One region of the Novosphingobium sp. PhB55 genome, then DNA from elsewhere that is predicted to be linked to it. Evidence: riboswitches for the same ligand, from Rfam matches in the RefSeq annotation. Region 1 holds a riboswitch; each other region holds the start of a gene.
The links. Region 1 has a riboswitch for cobalamin ahead of EDF57_RS21545 (TonB-dependent siderophore receptor). Riboswitches for the same ligand answer to the same signal wherever they lie in the genome.
Positions count from the first base shown of each region.

Region 2: it holds a riboswitch for cobalamin, as region 1 does, so the genes downstream of both, EDF57_RS16575 (TonB-dependent receptor) here and EDF57_RS21545 (TonB-dependent siderophore receptor) in region 1, are expected to answer to the same signal.
Region 3: it holds a riboswitch for cobalamin, as region 1 does, so the genes downstream of both, EDF57_RS24775 (TonB-dependent receptor) here and EDF57_RS21545 (TonB-dependent siderophore receptor) in region 1, are expected to answer to the same signal.

Region 1 is NZ_SODQ01000009.1:28,338-32,895, forward strand. Features, by position in the region: gene EDF57_RS21540 (DUF4198 domain-containing protein) at 1-502, opposite strand, end outside; gene EDF57_RS21545 (TonB-dependent siderophore receptor) at 553-2,586, opposite strand; cobalamin riboswitch at 2,830-3,075, opposite strand; gene EDF57_RS21550 (alpha/beta hydrolase) at 3,637-3,870, shown strand; gene EDF57_RS21555 (MFS transporter) at 4,031-4,558, shown strand, end outside.
Region 2 is NZ_SODQ01000006.1:268,098-272,655, forward strand. Features, by position in the region: gene EDF57_RS16570 (ABC transporter substrate-binding protein) at 1-251, opposite strand, end outside; gene EDF57_RS16575 (TonB-dependent receptor) at 248-2,068, opposite strand; cobalamin riboswitch at 2,167-2,343, opposite strand; gene EDF57_RS16580 (cell wall hydrolase) at 2,615-3,796, shown strand; gene EDF57_RS16585 (hypothetical protein) at 3,964-4,320, shown strand; gene EDF57_RS16590 (diacylglycerol kinase family protein) at 4,374-4,558, opposite strand, start outside.
Region 3 is NZ_SODQ01000016.1:13,841-18,398, reverse strand. Features, by position in the region: gene EDF57_RS24780 (AsmA family protein) at 1-1,979, shown strand, start outside; cobalamin riboswitch at 2,126-2,370, shown strand; gene EDF57_RS24775 (TonB-dependent receptor) at 2,569-4,558, shown strand, end outside.

The DNA of each region.
Region 1 (4,558 bases):
GCACCTTGTACGTCAGCTTCCGGCCCAGCATCGCGGGGATCGGGCCGGCGGGGACGATCTGCAGGGTCTGGCCGGGAAGCGCAGGGACGGTGCCGGCGAACGGGCCCTGAATCCGGACGGCATACTTGATGTTCTTGGTGGAGATGTCGGCGCCGGGCATCTCGTCCAGGCCCTTCTTCTCGTACTCGCCGCCCTTCATCCGCGACCATACGCCGTTCTGCAGGATCGCAGTCACGAACCTGGGCCTGGTTTCGGTTTCGACGAGCATCGCGAGCCCCGAGATCCGGTGCTGCGCCTTGATCGGCTTGACCTCGGCATCGTAGGCGGCGACCGTATCGATCAACGGCTCCCGCTTCACCATGTCGAGATCGTCGGCGCCTTCGCCGTAGATCAGCACGATCTGCTTCGAGCGTTCGGTAATGTAGATGCCGTGCGCCTGGGCGAGCGATGCGGGTGCGAGCAGCAGAGCGGTGAGGATCGCGGCTTTCATGGCAGTCTTCATCATGCACATCCTTGCTTGAGTTCGGCGAACGAGACGGGTCTTGCCGGCCATCACAGGCCGACCGTGATGCTGGCGATCGCGCTGAGCGGGGCGCCGGGATAGAGATTGCTGCCGAAGCCGCGCTCGGCGTATTTCTTGTCGAACAGGTTGTTGACGTTGGCCTGCAGCTTCACGTTCTCGGCCAGCGGATAGTAGGCCAGCAGGTTCACCGTTGCGTAAGAGCGGATGTAAGGCGCGGTCGCCGCAGTGCCGGCGATGCGCCCACCGACGTAAGTGACGCCAGCACCCGCGCCGAGCCCCTTGAGTGCGCCTTCCTGCACTTCGTAGACGTTGAGCAGGCTGGCCGAATGGCGCGGCGTGTTGGGCAGGCGTTGGCCCAGCCGCAGGCGATTGTCCCTGGTCACTTCGGCATCGGCGAAGACATAGCCGCCCACGATCCGCCATGCCCTGGTCAGGTTGCCCGTGATCGAGAAGTCGAAGCCCCGGCTGCGCACTTCGCCGGCGGCGATACTGTAATCCAGATTGTCCGGGTCAGTGGTCGCGACGTTCTGCTTGGTGGTGTGGAACAGCGCCGCTGTCGCGCTCAGCCTGCCGTCCAGCAGTTCCAGCTTCACACCGGCCTCGTAGCTGGTGCCGCGTTCCGGCGCGATGACATTGCCGTTCACGTCCGCTGCGGTATTGGGCTTGTTGGAGCGGGCATAGCTGCCGTAGACCGAAACTTGCGGGGCCAGCACGAAGACCGTCCCAAGGCGCGGCGTAAATACCGTCTGCTTGAACGCAGAAGTGACCCCGCTGCGCAAATTCAGGTTGTCGCTCTCGTATCGCTCCAGTCGTCCGCCGACCAGCAGCTTCAGCCAGGGTAGCAATGACACCTGGTCCTGGGCGTAGCCCGCGAATGTGCGCGTCTGGGTGCGGATGCTGGTGAAGGTACCGTTCAGCCGCGGGATTGCGGAGCCATAGACCGGCGCGAAGATGTCCAGCGTGAAGGGCGACAGCGTGGGGCTCGAATTGCGGATGACCTCGGTATAGTGGAAGGCCTCGAACTCGGCGCCCAGCAGCACTTCGTGCTCGACGCTGCCGGTGGCGAACTGGCCGGTCAGGTTCACCTGTGCATCCAGATCGCGCCACCGCAAGGTACGCTCGCTATAAGTGCGCACCAGGGTGCGGCCATCTGCGCGCAGACTGGAGGCCTGGATGCCGGGGCCGCCCAACTCGCCATTGTAATACTGGGCGCCCGCCCGCAGCTTCCAGTCGGGCGCCAGCTTGTATCCCGCGACGATGCTGCCAAGGCCATTGCGCACGCGCCACCGGCCGACGGACGGCTCGCCGAAGAACCGTGAAGCGGGAATGGCGATGTCGAGCTGGTTGCTGAAGGCGGGATTGCCGCGGTCCAGCGGGGTCTTCACCTGCACGAACTCGCTGCTGAGAGTGAACGTCAGGTCCGGCGAGGCATCCCAGGCGACGACCGGCGCAACCACGATGCGGTCGGACTGGACATGATCGCGGAAGCTGTCGCCACCTTCCACGGCCGCGCCGAGGCGGTAGCGCACGGTCCTTGCCCTATCGATGGGACCGGTGGCATCGACCGTTCCGCGCCAACCGCCGAAGCTGTCGATCCGGCCGCTGACGGTCTGGGCCATCCTGTCGGCAGGTACGCGCGAAACGATGTTGAACGTGCCGCCCGGATCTCCGCGACCATACAGCAGGGCAGCGGGGCCACGCAGCACCTCCACGCGCTCGACGGCGATGGAGTCCGGTGCCGGCGGATAGCCGCGGTTCATCGGAAAACCGTTGCGGAAGTATTCCGAGGTTGTGAAACCACGCAAGTTGTAGTCGGTGAGACCGGTGCCCCCGAAGTTGTTGCCGCGCGTGATGCCGCCGGCATAGGCTAGCACGTCCTCGACACGGTTCGCTTGCAGATCGTCGACCACCTGCCGCGTCAGCACGGTCACGGACTGCGGCACTTCGAGTAAGGGCGTGTCCGTGCGCGTCGCGCTGCTGGAGCGGGTTACGTTGTAAGCCCCGGTCTTGCCCGTGACGACGATCGTATTGTCGGCGGGCTCGGTCTCGGCAGCAACCGCCATCGTGGGAACCGCCGATAGTACGAGGCTTCCTGAAAGCAGCGCGGTCTTGGTACTCTGTCTCAATGCAATCCCCCGGGGCGTCGAGCAACACCGGGCAGGAGGCGTCCGCGCGAACGGTCGGCGCGCGCGGTGGCCGGACACCCCAAAAGGCGGCTGACGCACGACACCGATGCGGCCTCCGCCGCATTCTCGTCGCTCAGACGGAGAAAACTGACCGTGCCAAGACCATCCCCTGGGTCAGGCAAGAGCGACCGGTGCGACGGCAGGTCTCCTGGCTTGCGGGTCATAGCTTGATGCACGGCCTTCCCAGGCCTCGCAGGATTTAGCGTCCGGCCCAGTGGCTGGCGGCTCGGGCATTTCCCGTCCGCACATGTGCATCGCGCTCGCCGCTCACAGTTGCAGGGACAGCCTCGGATTCAAAGGCGCAGAGCCCTTTCACCGTGTTCCCTTTTAAGCCTTTTTCAAGGCACCGACGCGATCAGCCCGGGAGCTGAAGCGCCCAGGCGCGGTTGGCGATATCTGTGATGATCTCAATTCGCAATAGCATAACGCTGCCTGGAATGTCGGTATCCGTCGGCGGCGATGCTTTCGGGAATGATCGTCTGGGCGAACGACGGGTTTCCAACTCACTGCTCGCGATAGCGCAGCGCTTCAGACATGGTCTCACGTTGCATTATTGAATTTCACTCAGTGCTGCATGTTCATCTTTCAGGCTAATGGATGATGGCGCCCGCGCCTAGATGGTGGCCATGACGTTTTCGTTGCCATGCCCACCGGCCTTACGCCGCCTCGATGCGCAAATTGGCGCGCTGCCTACCAGGCGCATGGCGCCTGAAGCCAATGGCCTTCTCAAAGACAAAGCTCACGGTCGAAGGGCTCGCTTCCCAATGGAGACATCCCATGCCCAGACATGAGCGGTTCGGACACCAGGTCTGGCACCAGGCCTAGGCGTCTTCAGGAACCACCCGGCGCTCCATTCTTCAACTCTCTGCCGGCGCAGCTGCACCTGGCTTCCTTCCCATCACCATCCCATTCGCGGAGGCACAAGACATGTCCAACGGCACAGATAATTTCTACGTGAGTGACCGCGTCACGATCGAGAAAGTCACCTTCAGAAACCAATACGGCATGACCGTCGCCGGCAATTTCTTCATGGCCGACGATCTGGATCGAGGCCGCCGCCACGGCGCCCTTGTCGTCGGCCATCCAATGGGCGCGGTGAAGGAGCAGAGCGCGAACCTCTATGCCACCAGGATGGCGGAGCAGGGCTTCGTCACCAATTGATCAGGCGCCCCAGCGAGCGGTGCCTCTGCCGTGCTGCCGAGCATCGACATGGCACGCAGCAACAGATCCGCGCATTCAAGGTAAAAGCATGCATGTTTCGATAACCACGACCGCGGATGACGCGGGGCCCGGCGCTGCACCATGGAGTGCAGTTCTGGCAATGACACTGTGTGCATTCGTGCTGGTGTCGTCGGAGTTTCTTCCGGTCAGCCTCCTTACCCCGATGGCGCGCGACATGATCGTCAGCGAAGGGCAGGCCGGACAGGCCATTGCCGCGTCCGGTCTGTTCGCTGTTCTGACCAGCCTTTCGATATCGTCGCTCACGCGCAAGCTCGATCGCAAGCTTGTGATCCTGTGGTTGACGGGGCTTATGATCGTATCCGGCGCCATCGTCGCCTTCGCCCCGAGCTATCCGGTGCTGCTGGCCGGGCGGGCCGTTCTCGGAATCGCAATCGGCGGTTGCTGGTCTATGTCGACGGCAGTGCTCATGCGCATCTCGAATGGAGCGTTTCTTCCACGGGCCATCGCGACGCTTCAGGGCGGCAGTGCATTGGCGACGGCCGTGGCGGCGCCGATGGGCAGTTTGCTCGGCTCTGTCGTGGGCTGGCGCGGCGCATTTTTCTGTCTTGTTCCGCTCGCGGCGCTGGCGCTGATATGGCAGGCAGTCAGCCTCCCCAGGCTCCCTGCG
Region 2 (4,558 bases), on a different contig from region 1:
ATCGCCAGCAACTGCCCCGGATCCGTCACTTCGGCCAGGATGGCGTCCGTGCAGGGGTTGAGCGAGACGATGGTGGGGCGCTCCGCCCCGCTTTCGCCGTGGCCCGGTACCGCGGGGGCGGCCTCGGTGGTGTCACCGCCCCCGCAGCCCGCCAGCGCCGCCGAGCCGGCCAGAGCCAGCACGACAAGGAACCGGCGGGCCTTGCGCCTGCCCCGTCCAACCGATGTCGTCAGGGCAGACGACAGGATCACATCTTCACCCGCACCCCGGCATAAGCCGCGCGGCCCGGGGTGCCATATGTCCGCACCACTTCGTAGTGCTCGTCGAACAGGTTCTCGACACGGCCGTAGACCTGGATGTTCTGCGTCACGTCGAAGGCGCCGCGCAGGCCGACGACGATATTGCCGCCGAGGTAGTAGGTATTGGCGATGTCGTCATAGCGACCGCCGCCCACGCGCAGGTCCGCACCGAGGCGGAAGCCGTCCGACCAGTGCTTGTCCAGGCTGGCATAGAGGTTCGTCTTGGGACGGCGAGCGAGACGCGTGCCGGTCACCTCGTTGGTAGCGTCGAGGTAAGTGGCCGAAAGGCTCATGTCGAAGCCTTCCCAGTCGCTCACCTGCATGCCCAGTTCCACGCCCTTCGCCCGCGCGCGGCCGACGTTGTAGTAGTTGAACGCGGTCAGGTCGTAGTCGATCAGGTTCTTCGTCTTGCGGTCGAAGTAAGTGACCGAGAACGTGCCGTGGCCTTGCGCAAAGGGCTGTTCCACGCCGACATCCCACGACTTCGACGTCTCGGGATCGAGCGCGCGGAAGCCGGAATTGGAATAGAGCTGGTAGAGCGACGGCGCCTTGAAGCCCTCTCCGTAGCTGGCGCGCAGGATCGGCGCTTCCTCGCTGCCGCCGATCACCCAGGCACCGTTGGCCGAGAAGGTGGTCTTGTGGCCGAAGTCCGAATTGTCGTCATAGCGCAGGCCGCCGTTCAGCGTCAGCCCGGTGACGGGGCGCAGGGTCAGCATGCCGAAGTAGCTGTCGATCGAGGTCGAATCCTTCGAGCCGTAATTGTCGGAGAACTTCTGCTTCTCCGTCTCGGCACCGACGAGAATGCTGGCCATGTCGATGGGGGTGTAGGAGACCTGACCCTCGAAACGGTCGGCGCGGCCATTGGTGGTATAGGGACCGAAGACGGCATCGTCCGAGATGCGGCGCGTATCGGTGAGGCCATAGCCCAGGCGCGCGCTGAGGCGGCCGTCCAGCTCCTTGTAGCGCAAGTTGGCATAGCCCACGGTGTCGCGCTTCATGCCCACGTTCAGGGCATCGGCGCCGGTGTTGTCGTAATCGTAATTGGCCTTGGTCCAGTACGTCCCGGCATCGGCGGTAAGACCGCTCACCAGCTCCACTTCGGCGCGGGCGTTGGCGCTCTTGCTCTCGAAGCCGTCCTTCTCCTGGCCGCCGAGGCGCTCGTCGAAAGCGGAGTAGCCGTCGCCCTTGAGCCAGTTGCCGCCCAGCGTCAGGCCCACCGGACCGACCTTGCCCGCCGCCGAGGCGCCGAGCTGCTTCTGGTCGCGCCAGCCGTATTCGGCTTGGCCGCGCGCGGTCCACTGCTCGGTCGGGCGCGCGGTGATGAGGTTGATGACGCCGCCGATCGCGCGGCTGCCCCAGAGCACGCCGGACGATCCGCGCACCACTTCGATGCGGTCGAACTGGCCGACGGTCAGGCTGCCGAAGTCGAAGCCGCCGCCCACGTCGCCGGGATCGTTGATGCGCACGCCGTCGATCAGCACGAGGCTCTGCGCGTTCTCGGCGCCGCGGATGAACACGCTGGCCGGCTGGCCGAAACCGCCCGACTGGGCAAAAGTCACACCCGGCAGGCGGGCCAGGATGTCGGTCGCGGTGACCGCCTGGGTGCGCTCGATATCCTCGCGGGTGATGACCGAGACGGACTGGCCGATCTCGCTGGTGGGGGTTTCGGTGCGCGTCGCGGTGACGACGATACTATCGATTGCGGCTTCATCCGCGAAAGCGGGGGTCGAGACGGCAAGGGCCGTCCCCAGCAGAAACAGGTACTTCACGCGTATTCCTCCAACCTGAACGACTTTGCCGTCCATGGCGGAGACGCGCGCTTTTCCTCATGCGCGTGCTCGCTGCATGCCGGGACACCCCGCCCGGCTGCGGAACGACCGTCAAAGGCAGGTCTCCTGGCTCCCGGATCTTCGCGCCGCCTGCCGCCTTCCCGGTGTGACCCAGTGGCATAGCGTGGCAGGGGCGCTCCCCGGTTACAGTTGCGGGGGCAGCTTCGGACTTGCGCCGAAATTCCCACCAGGGTTCCTTTTCACGAAACCCGGGGCCCGGCTCCGGGCCACCCATGACGTCGCGAGTGCCGATACTGGGCAGTGGGGGGATTGGCAAGCGGCGCAAAGGGCGGCGCGGCGGTATCGCCGGGGAAGATCGCAAACAAACTCTTAAGCGATTCAGCCTATCGCTGCCCGCTGTACCGCTTCGGGACGCGCCGATTTCCAGGGATGCCGCGCCCGGCAAAGCAGGTTAGGCGCAAGATGCGCGATGACCCGATGGAACGCGAAATCCGCGCTGGCCGACGATGCGCCGAAAGGACCCGAGTGACCGCTGCCGCCCTTCCTGCCTGCACCGAAACCTGGGAGCCGCGCCCGCGCGACTTCCAGGGCCATTTCGTGCGCGGCGGACGCAAGCGGCTGCAACGCAGGCGGCGGCGCTGGACGCTCGGCTCGGCCGCGCTCGTCGCCGTGGCCCTGCCTGCCTTCGCCGCGCCTTCCTTCGCCCCGGCCGAAGCCTGGGACCGCCTCACCGCCTCCGGGACGGAAACCGGCGGCGCCCCCGTTCTGCCCATGCCGTTCGAGCAGGCCGGCGCCAGCTTCCCCGGCTCTGCCTATTATTATCTCGAAGCCGAACAGCCCGTGCTCAAGATAGGCGAAGGCATCCATTCCGACGCGGATGACGGAACCGGCGGCCCCGGCCCGGTCGCCCGCGCCCTGCGGATCGACAATTCCGGGGTGGACCGCAGCCGCGCGCTCCAGTGCCTGACGGCGGCGATCTATTACGAAGCCGCCAGCGAGCCCGACGGCGGCCAGCGCGCCGTGGCCCAGGTCGTGCTCAACCGCGTGGCCCATCCGGCCTATCCCAAGACCGTCTGCGGCGTCGTCTATCAGGGTTCGGAGCGGCCGACCGGCTGCCAGTTCTCCTTCGCCTGCGACGGATCGCTGGCCCGCGCGCCGCAGCGCTTCTTCTGGCAGCGTGCCGAATCCGTCGCCCGCGCCGCGCTGTCCGGCGAAGTCTATACGCCGATCGGGCTGGCGACGCATTATCACACGATCCAGGTCAATCCCTACTGGGCCCCGAGCCTGCACTATCTGACCACGATCGGCGCCCATCGCTTCTATGCCTTCAACGGCGCCGCGGGCCGCCCTGCCGCGTTCCGCTTCGCCTATTTCGGCGGCGAGCCGCTGGCCGCCCCGCATCGCCGCGACGAGTCCGCCGCCTCGGCCCTCGCCACCGCCGCGCTGGACCCGCTGGCCGTGCAGCGCAGCTTCGGCACCGCCGAGGCGCTCCGCCCCGGGCAGGCCGCTGCGCCTTCGCCCGCCATGCCCTCCGCCACCCCTTCCACGGGTGCGGAGCGCGCGCCCGTCTATGCCAGCGACGTGCGGGAACGCGGGGGCGAGTCGCTCTACAAGGCCAGCAACTTGCCCGAGACCCAGGGCGTGCGCCCGGAATATGCCAATTCGGGCAAGTGGATCGCCCAGCCGCGTCAGGAGCAGGCCCGCTGACGGCAAGTTGGCGCCTTTAGCGATCCGGCGCTTTCATCAATTCGGCACGGGAACGACTGCAAGGTTTCAGCAACCATAGCCCCACACCAAGACTTAGCGGCTTCATCCTATAATACCGGGAGAGACGCCAAGCCCCCGAGCGTTTCCAACAAGAGGTTCGCTTTACCATGGCAATCCGCTTTTCCGCCGCCCGGGACGTCTCCTGCCCGGTGATGGTGCGAGCGCTGTGCCCGTCGGTTCCGCTCTGCGCGGTGAACGACAACGGCGCCGGCCTGCGCGGCGGCCTCCGCCGCGAGCCGGTCGCGACGGCGACCACGGACACGCCGCACCAGCGCATCCTGGCCGAAGCGCTGCGCCACTTCGCCCGCCATGGCCTGTCCGCCGCCGCCCACGCCCGCGCCCATGCCGCCGCCGCGCGCCTTGCGGGCAACGACGGCGAATGCACCCGCTGGATCGCCATCTGCCGCCAGCTCGACCGCCGCATGGCCGACGCCTTCGCCGGACGGATCGCCAGGAACGACTGAAACCGGCCAACCGCCTTCAGGCCCTGCCCCCCGCCTTCAGGCCCTGCCAGTCGCTAGAACAGGCGGGCCAGCAGCGGCGGTCCCAGGGTCAGCACCCCGATCAGGGCCGCGGCGATCGAAGCGACCAGCACGCCGCCGGCCCCCAGATCCTTGATCCGGCCAATGGCGGGGTCGAACTCCGGATGGATGCGGTCGCACAGCCCCTCGACCGCGGTGTTGAACGCCTCCGCCAGCCATA
Region 3 (4,558 bases), on a different contig from region 1:
TGCTGATCGCGATCGTCGCGCTGGTCTTCGCGGCCTGGCTGGTCCTCTTCATCACCAAGGGCCGGTTCCTGAAGCACCCCTTCGAACGCATCGCCAGCTCGGCCGCCGGGCGGCAGGTGCGGGTGGGCGGAGACTTCCAGCTCTACTTCGCACCGCTGCGCATCAAGTTCCTGGCCGATGGCCTGAGCGTCTCCAACCCGGAATGGGCGGGCCGCCCGCAGATGTTCGCCGCCCGCCATATCGAGGCGCGGATCGCCCCGCTTTCATTGCTGTTCGGCCGTCGTCACGTTCATACGCTGGACCTTCAGGGCGGCGCCGTGGACCTCGAATGGGACAAGGCCCATGGCCGCAACAGCTGGACTTTCGGCAGCGGCGGCGGGGGCAAGCCCTTCGAGTTCCCCCGGATCGACCGCGCCACCATATCGGACACCCGCGTCCGCTATCTCGACCCGCAGATGCCGCTGCTTGCCAATCTCGTGGTCGATCCCGTCACTTCCACCGATGCCAGGATCGGCAAGGCGGTCTCGCTGCGCGGCGACGGCACCTTGCGCAGCACCCCGTTCCGCGTGAGCGCCCGGCTGCTCTCCCCCGACGCCACCGTCAATCGCGGCAGCAACGCGCTGGAACTCACGGCCTGGGCGGCGAACAACCAGGTCGACGTCTCGGGCACCCTCCCCTCCATCGCCGATTTCGAGGACGTGCCGCTCAAGGTCCGCGCCCGCGGGCGCGACTTGTCCGAACTGCTGGGCATCATCGACGTCGCCATTCCGCAGACCCGCCGCTACGCACTGAAAGCGCAGCTGGTGAAGGACGGGGAGACCTATCGCTTCACCGGCATGACCGGCACGTTCGGCCAGTCCGACCTTTCGGGCAAGCTGACGGTGACCAATGCCGAGCGGCTGCGGCTGGATGCCGTGCTGGCGACCAGGCGGCTGGACATCGTCGATGCCGCGCCGTTCATCGGCTACAACCCGGACATCGTGGCATCGAAAGGCGCCGTGGCCGCAGCCGCCGCCACCGGCGCGGGCGCCCAGCGCGTCCTGCCGGACGCCGCCCTGCCCGTGGAGACGATGCAGCGCTTCGACGCCGGGCTGGACTGGAAGGTCGGCGTGGTCCGCTCACGCAATGTGCCGGTGCAGAACATCGCCCTGAAGCTCTCGCTCGACCGGGGACGACTGGCCCTGTCGCCGCTGACATTCTCGATGGCGCGCGGCGATGTCGCCTCGGATCTGGTGTTCGACACGCGTCAGCGCCCCTCGGCCGTAAGCTACGATATTCGCCTCAAGTCCACGCCGATGGGCCGTCTGCTGGCCGGATACGGCGTGGTGGAATCAGGCACGACCGGCACGATCGGCGGTCGCATCAAGCTGGAAGGCCGCGGCGACACGATTCACGATTCGCTTGCTTCGGCATCGGGCCGGATCGCCTTCATCATGCCCCGCGGCACGTTCTGGACGCGCAACGTGCAGCTGGCCGAGCTGGACCTCGGCACGTTCGCCTCCAAGATGTTCGAGGGCAAGCTGAAGAAGCCCGTCCAGCTCAACTGCGGTCTGGTGGCCTTCACGGTGCGAGGCGGCACGGCGGCGGCCGACCCGATCCTGATCGACACGTCGAAGAACGTCATCACCGGGCGCGGCGGCTTCAGCTTCGACACCGAGGCGCTCGACATGGGCTTCCGCGCGGACGGCAAGAAGTTCAGCCTGTTTTCCGGGCAGTCGCCTGTCGGCATCGGCGGCCGCTTCGCCAAGCCCTCCCTCCAGGTGATCAGCCCGCAATTGCTCGGCCGCGCCGGAGTGGGTCTTGGACTGGCCGTGGCGGCGACGCCGGTGGCGGGCCTGCTTGCCTTTGTGGACGTGGGCGATGCCAAGTCCGCCGCCTGCGGCCCGGTGCTGTCGGGCGCCAATGCGCAGTCCCAGCGCACCGCCAAGGGCAAGCCGCGCGACGACGTCGGCTCCGGCCGTCCCAACAAGAACGACTGAGTTTCCTCCGCCGCGATAACTCCGCTCGGAACGGACGTGAACCGGAACGGGCGCGCTCTGGCCGGCTTCGCCCACACGAACACATCCCGCTTGCACAGGGCGCACGCCCCGGCTAGCTCATCGCGTCCGCCATTTCCGCAAGGAGGGCGGGTAATGATCGCGCTGGTGCCTCGAAAGAGGCTTAATAGGGAACACGGTGAGAGAGGCTTCCTCTTGAATCCGAGGCTGTCCCTGCAACTGTAAGCGGTGAGCGCGATGCACATCACGCGGCGGGGCAATGCCCCCTGCCGCAGCCACTGGGCCGGACGCTAAATCCTGCGAGGCCTGGGAAGGCCGTGCATCGAGCGATGACCCGTGAGCCAGGAGACCTGCCAGCGTACGGTCGCTCTTGCTTTGGTCCAGGGGATGGCCGGGGCACGGTGATTTTTCCGTCTGAGCGACGAACCAGCGGCAAGGGCCGCACGGTGCGCTGAGCGGTCGTCCCGAATCCGGGCGCCCGGCCGGTCGGTGCGCCGGTCGTTCGCGGGCCTGGGTTCGGGAGCGGCAGACCCTTGCCAAAAGCTCGCTTGGCGCCCGGCAGGGGAATGAAATGAAGATCGCAACCGTTTCGCACGCGGCGCTTGCCGCGGCGCTGACTCTCGCCTGCGCCGCGCAGGCCCGAGCCGCGGATGGCGGGAACGTCGAAGGCCGGGAAGCCGATGCCGCAGAGGCGGATGGCCCTTCGATCGTCGTCACCGGGCAGAGCCTGGAAGAGACGCTGCCGCAGGAACTCTCCCGCTACGGCAACGACGTCGTCACCGTCGATGAACGGCAGATCCGCAACAGCGGCGCGGTGGACGTGACCAAGGCGCTGGACCAGGTACCCGGCCTCTACGTGCGCGGCCGCAATGGCCCGTTCACTTACGTAGACGTCTCGCTGCAGGGTTCGCGCACGCAGGACGTGCTCTGGACGATGGACGGCATCCGCCTCAACAACCGCCTGTACGGCAGCACCTCGCCCAACGACACTCTGCCCGCCAGCATGATCGAGCGGATCGAGGTCCTGCGCGGCGGAGAGAGCCTGTTCTACGGCACCCAGGCTTCGGCCGGAGTGATCAACGTGGTGACGCGCAGCTTTTCCGACGATCCGGGCGGCCAAGTCAATGCCTCGGTCGACAGCTGGGGCGGCACGACCCTGGACGGCTATGCGCGCGGCGCCCTGGGCGACCACCGCTTCGTGGCCTATGCCTCGCACAATCGCTCGGAAGGCTACCTGCCCTACAGCGCCTATCAGCCCAGCCTCACCGACCGGCACCTCGGCTACGACTTGTGGTCGGCCGGGCTCAAGTACCAGTACGCGCTGGCGCCGGATCTCACGCTCATCGCGCAGTACCAGCATACCGAGGCGAAGCTCGACAACCTATCCCCCACCCGCATTCGCGAGAGCCGCAACGACCGGAACGAGGAAGTGGCCAGCCTGCGGCTCGACTACACCGGCAGCGACAGTGTGCAGTTCTTCCTGAAAGGCTATTTCCACGACTGGAAGACCGCCTACATCCAGATCCGCAATTCGCTGCCCGACCATCAGCCCCAGGTGATCTACCCAGCCGGCACCTTCTGGGGCTATCGCGACTGGGGAGGCAGCGCGGTGATGAAGCTGCATCTGCACCCCGGCCTGGAATACCTGCTGGGCTACGACTTCCAGAACTTCAGCGGCCGGGACGACGTGCTGCTGATCGCGCCGACCAGCGAGCAGGTCCACGCCGGGATCCTGCAGCTTCGCACCACCGACGAGATCTCGTCGAAGGGCCGCCTGGCGGCGGGCCTGCGCTACAATCGCACGGACGGCGCGCGCAAGACGATCTGGAACGTCTCGGGCCGCTACGACTTTGCCGAGGCGCTCTATCTGGAAGCCAATGGCGGCACCGCCTTCGTGCTGCCCGACGCCTCGCAGCTCTACGGCAACGACCCTTGCTGCGAGGTGGGCAATCCGAACCTCAGGGCGGAGCAGAGCCTTTCGCTCAACCTCTCTGCAGGCGGCATCCTGCCGCTGGGCGCGGCCTCGCTGGGGTGGAAGGCGACCTATTTCGACCGCCGCATCACGGACATGATCGACAGCGTCTACGACGATCCCGCCTTCCCCGGCGGCACTTACGCCAACCTCGACGGCAAGGTCCGCTCGCAAGGCGCGGAGCTGGAACTCGACGCGCGCTGGCCGGGCGGCTGGGGGATCTCGGCCAGCTACACATATGCCCGCGTGCGCGAAAAGGGCGCATCGACGCAGCTGGACCGCAACCCCAAGCAATATGCCAAGGCCGCCTTGTCCTATGCGCCCGAAGACCAGCCCTTCGGCGCGAGCATCAACGCCAGCTGGATCGGCGATGTCTGGTCGACCGCATCCGGCGCGGGGCGGCGGAACTACGGCAATTACGCGCTGCTCGATGTCGGCGCTTACCTTTACGTCGACGGGGCAGCGCGGCGGAACCGCTTCGGCGTCAATATCGAGAACCTGCTCGACCGGGAATATGCCACGCGCGGCTACCTTTCGGCCGCGACCGACCAGGGCGTGCTCGATGGCAGCAACAGCCGCTTCCTCTATT